Methylomonas sp. 11b: one gene and its partner. The protein of the gene in region 1 interacts with the protein of each later gene in a pairwise test. Links are inferred from orthologs where the notes say so. Each region holds a gene or a part of one and is shown on either strand. Other genes may lie near its edges. The genes, in order: nusG and rho.

Region 1 (3,268 bases):
TGCCACATCTACCTCCGGTACTTTCCGATTATGCATCGGATCTATGAAACGCATCTTTCGATGCCCCTTTCACGGTCCCTTTCACCAACTTTGCGGCTCCAGCTCCCGTCTGCGTAGGAAAATTAAGCTTTCGCACCTACGGTCTTTGACGGCTGCCGATAACTCGGCAACCCAAAGCCTTACAACTGTTAATTTATTAAATATCGATACTGCTTTGATCGATCCACAAACCTGGACCCATAGTCGACGACAGGGCAATTTTTTTCAGATACACGCCTTTCGCTGCCGTAGGCTTGGCTTTTTTCAGATCTGAAATCAAAAACTCCAGATTTTGTTTGAGTGAGGTTTCATCGAAAGACACTTTGCCGATAGAGCAATGAATGATGCCTGATTTATCGGTGCGGTATCTAACCTGCCCGGATTTGGCATTTTTGACTGCTGTAACGACGTCAGGCGTTACGGTACCTACTTTCGGGTTTGGCATCAGTCCTCTTGGACCTAAAATTTGACCTAATTGACCAACTACGCGCATTGCATCAGGTGAAGCAATAACCACATCGAAATTCATCTCGCCGCGTTTCACTTGCTCGGCCAAATCATCCATACCGACGATGTCCGCGCCCGCTTCACGCGCTGCATCAGCATTAGGGCCTTGAGTAAACACAGCAACTCTTACCGTTTTGCCAGTCCCGTTAGGCAACACGGAGGCACCACGAACGTTTTGGTCGGATTTGCGTGGATCAACACCCAAATTAACACTCACATCCACTGACTCATCAAACTTGCTATTCGCGAACTCTTTTAAAAGAGCCACCGCTTCGGCAACCGAATATTGTTTACTTCTAACTACCTTTTCTTTGATAGCCTTTGCTTTTTTAGTTACTTTTGCCATTACACGCCCTCCACGTTCAAACCCATGCTGCGAGCGCTTCCCGCAATAATTCTTATCGCCGCTTCCAAATTAGCTGCGTTCAAGTCTTCCATTTTGGTTTTAGCGATTTCTTCCAACTGCGCACGCGAAACCGTGCCGACTTTATTAGAATTGGGCTTGCTGCTTCCGCTTTTAATACCCACTGCTTTTTTCAACAAAACCGAAGCGGGTGGCGTCTTGGTAATAAAAGTAAAGCTTTTATCACTATAGACGGTGATAACAACAGGCAAAGGCAGGCCTTTCTCAACTTCTTGAGTTCTCGCATTAAACGCCTTGCAGAACTCCATAATATTGACACCACGCTGACCCAATGCAGGACCAATTGGTGGACTAGGATTAGCCTCACCTGCTTTAACTTGCAGCTTGATGTACGAATCAATTTTTTTTGCCATTTTATACTCCTAACGGGTGCAAACGCTTTTCAGCTCCCCAACAAACAAAAATCCCGGCCACATAAATGACAGGGATTCGTAAAAATCTCGGATTGTAGGTTAGACTTTTTCAACCTGTCCAAATTCTAATTCAACTGGTGTAGATCGACCGAAAATAAGAACCGATACGCGCAACCGGCTTTTCTCGTAATTGACTTCTTCTATGTTGCCATTGAAGTCTTTAAATGGGCCATCGGTAATCCGAACAACTTCCCCAACTTCGAACAACACTTTAGGCCTCGGTTTATTCACACCCTCTTCAACGCGATTTAATATTGCCATCGCTTCTTTTTCAGAGATCGGTGACGGCCTATCTGATGCCCCACCAATAAAGCCTAATACTCTGGGGACGTTCCTTACCAAATGCCATGTTTCGTCATTCAATTCCATTTGCACAAGCACGTATCCGGGAAAGAATTTTCTTTCACTTTTACGCTGCTGACCCATACGCATTTCAACGACCTCTTCGGTAGGAACCAGAATTTTTCCAAAAAATTCTTCCAATCCTTCACGTTTTATGCGCTCTTCCAGAGCTTGCTTGACTTTATTTTCAAAGTTGGAATAAGCGTGAACGACATACCAGCGAAGTGCCATTATTTAATCCCCTGGCTCATCAAAAGCTGAACACCCCAAAACAAAAACATATCTAGCAGCCACAGTATTAAGCCTACTATGAAGACCATTAAAAAAACCATTAGCGTAGTACGAACCGCTTCGTCTTTAGTGGGCCAGACGATTCTCTTGAATTCCTGCTTGGACTCCAGCATAAAACCCCATAGACCACGACCTTTAGCAGTCGTAAAAGCGACAGCCACAGCAGCCGCTAAAACCGCCACCAAAACTAAAACGCGATAAAGAAGCTGCAAATCAGAAAAATAGTAGAACGCTGATATGCCGGCAACAACAAAAACCAGAGATAAAGCCAACTTTACGATGTCCACCACTGAGGAGACTTCTTCTGCCTGTGCGTTCATTTAGTCAACTTGAATTAAATTATGAAGATTCCCTGAATGGCAGGCCAGGAGGGACTCGAACCCCCAACTTGCGGTTTTGGAGACCGCTGCTCTACCAATTGAACTACTGACCTATTCAGAAAATATTTTTTGAATCAAAACCGGTTATTACTCGATAATAGAAGCAACAACACCCGCACCAACGGTGCGACCACCTTCGCGAATCGCAAAACGTAAGCCGTCTTCCATCGCAATCGGTGAGATTAGTTTTACGGTAACAGCGATGTTATCACCAGGCATCACCATTTCCACACCTTCTGGCAAATCAACCGCACCGGTTACGTCGGTTGTTCTAAAGTAGAACTGCGGACGGTAGCCATTGAAGAACGGGGTATGACGGCCACCCTCTTCTTTGGACAGCACATAAATCTCTGCTTTAAAGTGAGCGTGTGGCTTGATGGAGTTAACATGCGCCAATACTTGACCACGTTCAACATCTTCTCTTTTGGTACCACGCAACAGGACACCGACGTTATCACCCGCTTGACCTTGATCAAGCAGCTTGCGGAACATTTCCACACCGGTGCAGGTCGTTTGAACGGTGTCTTTAATGCCGACGATTTCAACTGCTTCGCCCACTTTGATGATGCCACGCTCAACACGACCGGTTACTACGGTACCGCGACCTGAAATTGAGAACACGTCTTCGATGGGCATCAAGAACTTGCCGTCGATCGCACGCTCTGGCTCAGGAATGTAACTATCCAGAGCTTCAACCAAGCGGACTACGGATTGTACACCAATTTCGCTTTGCTCGCCTTCTAAAGCTTTCAATGCAGAACCCACAATAATAGGGGTATCGTCACCAGGGAATTCATATTGGTTCAACAGCTCACGAATTTCCATTTCGACAAGCTCAATCAGCTCGGCGTCGTCTACCATATCTGCTTTGT
Region 2 (3,233 bases), 850 kb from region 1 along the record:
TGTTTTGCCAGTGCCGGTTTGGGCTTGGCCGGCAATGTCTTTGCCCCGCAACGACAAGGGCAAAGATTTATCCTGAATCGGCGTGCAGTTGATGAATCCTGCTTCTTTCAGACCTTTGATGATGGAGTCGGACAGCTCCAAATTGCTAAAACGCGTTTCCGTTAAATGTGTTTTCTTCATAGCCCGATAGAATAAACTAAAAAGCCGCGCGGTTGAAATCGATTGACAATTAAAGCGCCGCGAAACTATAGTCTTGACTTTGTAAACTAATGGAGAATGGCGTGAGCGACCTAGTCCTTCATGTATCAGACGCTGATTTTAATGAAACTGTGTTGAAAGCCGGTACGCCGGTATTGGTCGATTATTGGGCAGAATGGTGTGGTCCGTGCAAAATGATCGCCCCGGTTTTGGATGAAATTGCATCCGAGTATCAAGGCAAACTCACTGTTGCCAAGCTGAATATCGACGAAAACCCCAAAACGCCTCAGCACTACGGTGTACGAGGTATTCCGACTTTGATGCTTTTCAAGGGCGGCGAAGTGGAAGCGACTAAAGTTGGCGCCTTAACCAAATCCCAATTGGCTGCGTTTATCGATAGCAACCTCTAAATCGAGCCGAATCACCGGATTTATTAAAAATGTTTTTGATAAGTCCGGTTATTGCGCTAGAATTTTCTCCGCTTGCTTCTTCGCATTCTGAACGTCCTTAATTAATCCAACAACTACCTGCCGCTGTAAACAGCACTCTGCTGTTTTGCATTTCTTTCATTTCCCTTAATCAACATGAATCTTACCGAGTTAAAACTTAAACAAGTCACTGAAATCATTGCAATTGCCGAGTCCTTGGGGCTGGAAAATATCGACAGAGCCCGAAAGCAGGAATTGATTTTTGCGATTTTGAAGAAACAGGCTAAGAGCGGGGAAGATATTTTTGGCGATGGGGTTTTGGAAATACTGGCGGACGGATTCGGTTTTTTAAGAACCCCCGGTTGTTCTTATTTGGCGGGCCCCGACGATATTTATGTATCGCCCAGCCAGATCCGACGTTTCGGTTTGCGCACCGGCGATACGGTCAGCGGTAAAATTCGCCCACCCAAGGAAGGTGAACGTTATTTCGCGATGTTGAAGGTGGAAAGCATCAACTTCGAATCGCCCGAGCAATCCAAAAACAAGATTTCCTTTTCCAACCTGACACCGCTGTTTGCCAACAAACGCTTCCGCCTGGAGCAAGGCAACGGTACCAGCGAAGATTTAACCGCCCGTATCATCGACTTGATTGCCCCTATCGGTAAAGGCCAGCGCGGCCTGATCGTTTCTCCGCCGAAAGCCGGTAAAACCATGATCATGCAAAGCATTGCCCATGCCATTGCCGAGAATAATCCCGAATGCTACCTGATCGTACTGCTGATCGACGAACGCCCGGAAGAGGTGACCGAGATGGAGCGTTGCGTGCGCGGCGAAGTGGTCTCCAGTACCTTCGACGAACCGGCCACCCGCCACGTGCAAGTGGCCGATATGGTCATCGAAAAAGCCCGGCGCATGGTTGAGCACAAGCACGACGTGGTTATACTGTTAGACTCGATTACCCGTCTGGCCCGCGCTTACAACATGGTGGTGCCTTCATCCGGCAAATTGTTGTCCGGCGGTGTGGATGCCAACGCGCTGGAAAAACCCAAACGCTTTTTCGGTGCGGCGCGGAATATAGAAGAAGGCGGCAGTTTGACCATCATCGCCACCGCACTGGTCGAAACCGGCTCGCGGATGGACGAGGTGATCTTCGAAGAATTCAAAGGTACCGGTAACATGGAACTGCATCTGGAGCGGAAAATCGCTGAGAAACGGATCTATCCGGCCATTAACATCAACCGCTCCGGCACCCGCCGTGAAGAATATCTGGTTGATCCTGACGAACTGCAAAAAACCTGGATTTTGCGGAAAATCCTGCAACCGATGGACGAACTGGCGGCATCCGAATTTCTATTGGGTAAACTCAAAGACTTTAAAACCAATGCCGCGTTCTTTGAGTCGATGAAACGATAATTACGCAACGCCCGCCGACGAGCGGTAATCATCGCTCGTCGCAAACCGGCTAAACCAAGCTGGCCAAACAATCTCCAATCCTGATTTGTCCCTCTGTTTTCTCCATAAAACACAAAAACCTATCCTTAGCCTGAGGCGCAGGCAGCTGCATACCAATACATTTGATGGTTATCGATGTGTTTAATTTTGTTATATTGCGCGACGACCTTAAACGAGGAGTACGGCCTTGCGAACAACCAGCAAATTTTTTATGCAATTCGTCCGATTAGCAGGCCCGTTCTGGTGCTCGGAAAATAAGACGACCATCCGGACCTTATCGGCGTTTTTGGTCGCGTTGACAGTGGCGCAAATTGCAGTGTCGGTGATTATTACCGAATGGAGCGCGGATTTATTCGATGCCTTGGAGCAGCGCTCTATGTCCAGACTGTTTACCCAGGTTGGCCTGATCGTCTTGATTTTTATCGCGAATATGGCGATTACAGCTACCCATCTGGTCGTCAAACGTCGTTTGCAATTGAGTTGGCGGGGTTGGCTAACCGACAAATTGATCGGCCAATGGATGCGAGACGGCCGACACTATCTGGTTACTCATTTGCCGGGGCAGCATGATAATCCTGATGGCCGGATCGCTGAAGATGTGCGCATTTCCACTGAATACGCAATTGATTTGTTACACACTTTTTTTTATTGCTTACTGTTGTTGACCAGTTTTACCGAGATACTGTGGACCTTGTCGGGGACCGTTACGGTAAATTTAGGTTTGGTCGAAATCCCCATTCAAGGCCATCTGGTCTGGTTGGCGCTGATTTACGCCGCTAGCGCATCCACGCTGGGTTGGTGGATCGGTAAACCGCTCACCATGGCTACCGACAACAGACAGACCGTGGAAGCCAATTTCCGCTTCGCGCTGGTTAAAGCCCGTGAGAATGCGCAAGCCATTGCCTTGATCCACGGTGAGCGCCATGAGAATCCGCATTTTCACCGCTTATTCGGGAATATTGTCGACGCCTGGAATCAGCAAACCCATGCTTGGCAACGTATCACCATGTTCAGCTCAGGTTATTCGATACTGTCGATGGCGTTCCCTATTCTGGTGTCGGCACCGCGCTTCATTCTGGGTACTATCAGCCTGGGGGCATTGATGCAATCCGCGCAGGCTTTCCAGCAAATGGTCGCGGCTTTGTCCTGGCCGGT

The links.
Region 2: the proteins of nusG (region 1) and rho interact in binary tests that used the Escherichia coli proteins (3 or more experiments, as listed by UniProt). The link is inferred for Methylomonas sp. 11b from one-to-one orthologs.

Annotation. Positions count from the first base shown.
Region 1 is NZ_KI911557.1:2,349,507-2,352,774, forward strand. Bases 190-3,134 are described here. They hold nusG (transcription termination/antitermination protein NusG), read right to left. Parts: upstream 1,957-3,134; coding sequence 1,423-1,956; downstream 190-1,422. Other genes in these bases: rplA (50S ribosomal protein L1), read right to left, coding at 197-892; rplK (50S ribosomal protein L11), read right to left, coding at 892-1,323; secE (preprotein translocase subunit SecE), read right to left, coding at 1,956-2,336; tuf (elongation factor Tu), read right to left, coding at 2,484-3,134. Also shown: rplJ (50S ribosomal protein L10), read right to left, coding at 1-6; more of tuf, read right to left, coding at 3,135-3,268. UniProt on the Escherichia coli protein: Part of the processive rRNA transcription and antitermination complex (rrnTAC). The complex forms an RNA-chaperone ring around the RNA exit tunnel of RNA polymerase (RNAP).
Region 2 is NZ_KI911557.1:3,199,440-3,202,672, reverse strand. The notes cover bases 1-2,910. They hold rho (transcription termination factor Rho), read left to right. Parts: upstream 1-782; coding sequence 783-2,039; downstream 2,040-2,910. Other genes in these bases: METH11B_RS0115420 (ABC transporter ATP-binding protein/permease), read left to right, coding at 2,290-2,910; trxA (thioredoxin TrxA), read left to right, coding at 282-608; rhlB (ATP-dependent RNA helicase RhlB), read right to left, coding at 1-180. Outside these bases: more of METH11B_RS0115420, read left to right, coding at 2,911-3,233. UniProt on the Escherichia coli protein: Facilitates transcription termination by a mechanism that involves Rho binding to the nascent RNA, activation of Rho's RNA-dependent ATPase activity, and release of the mRNA from the DNA template.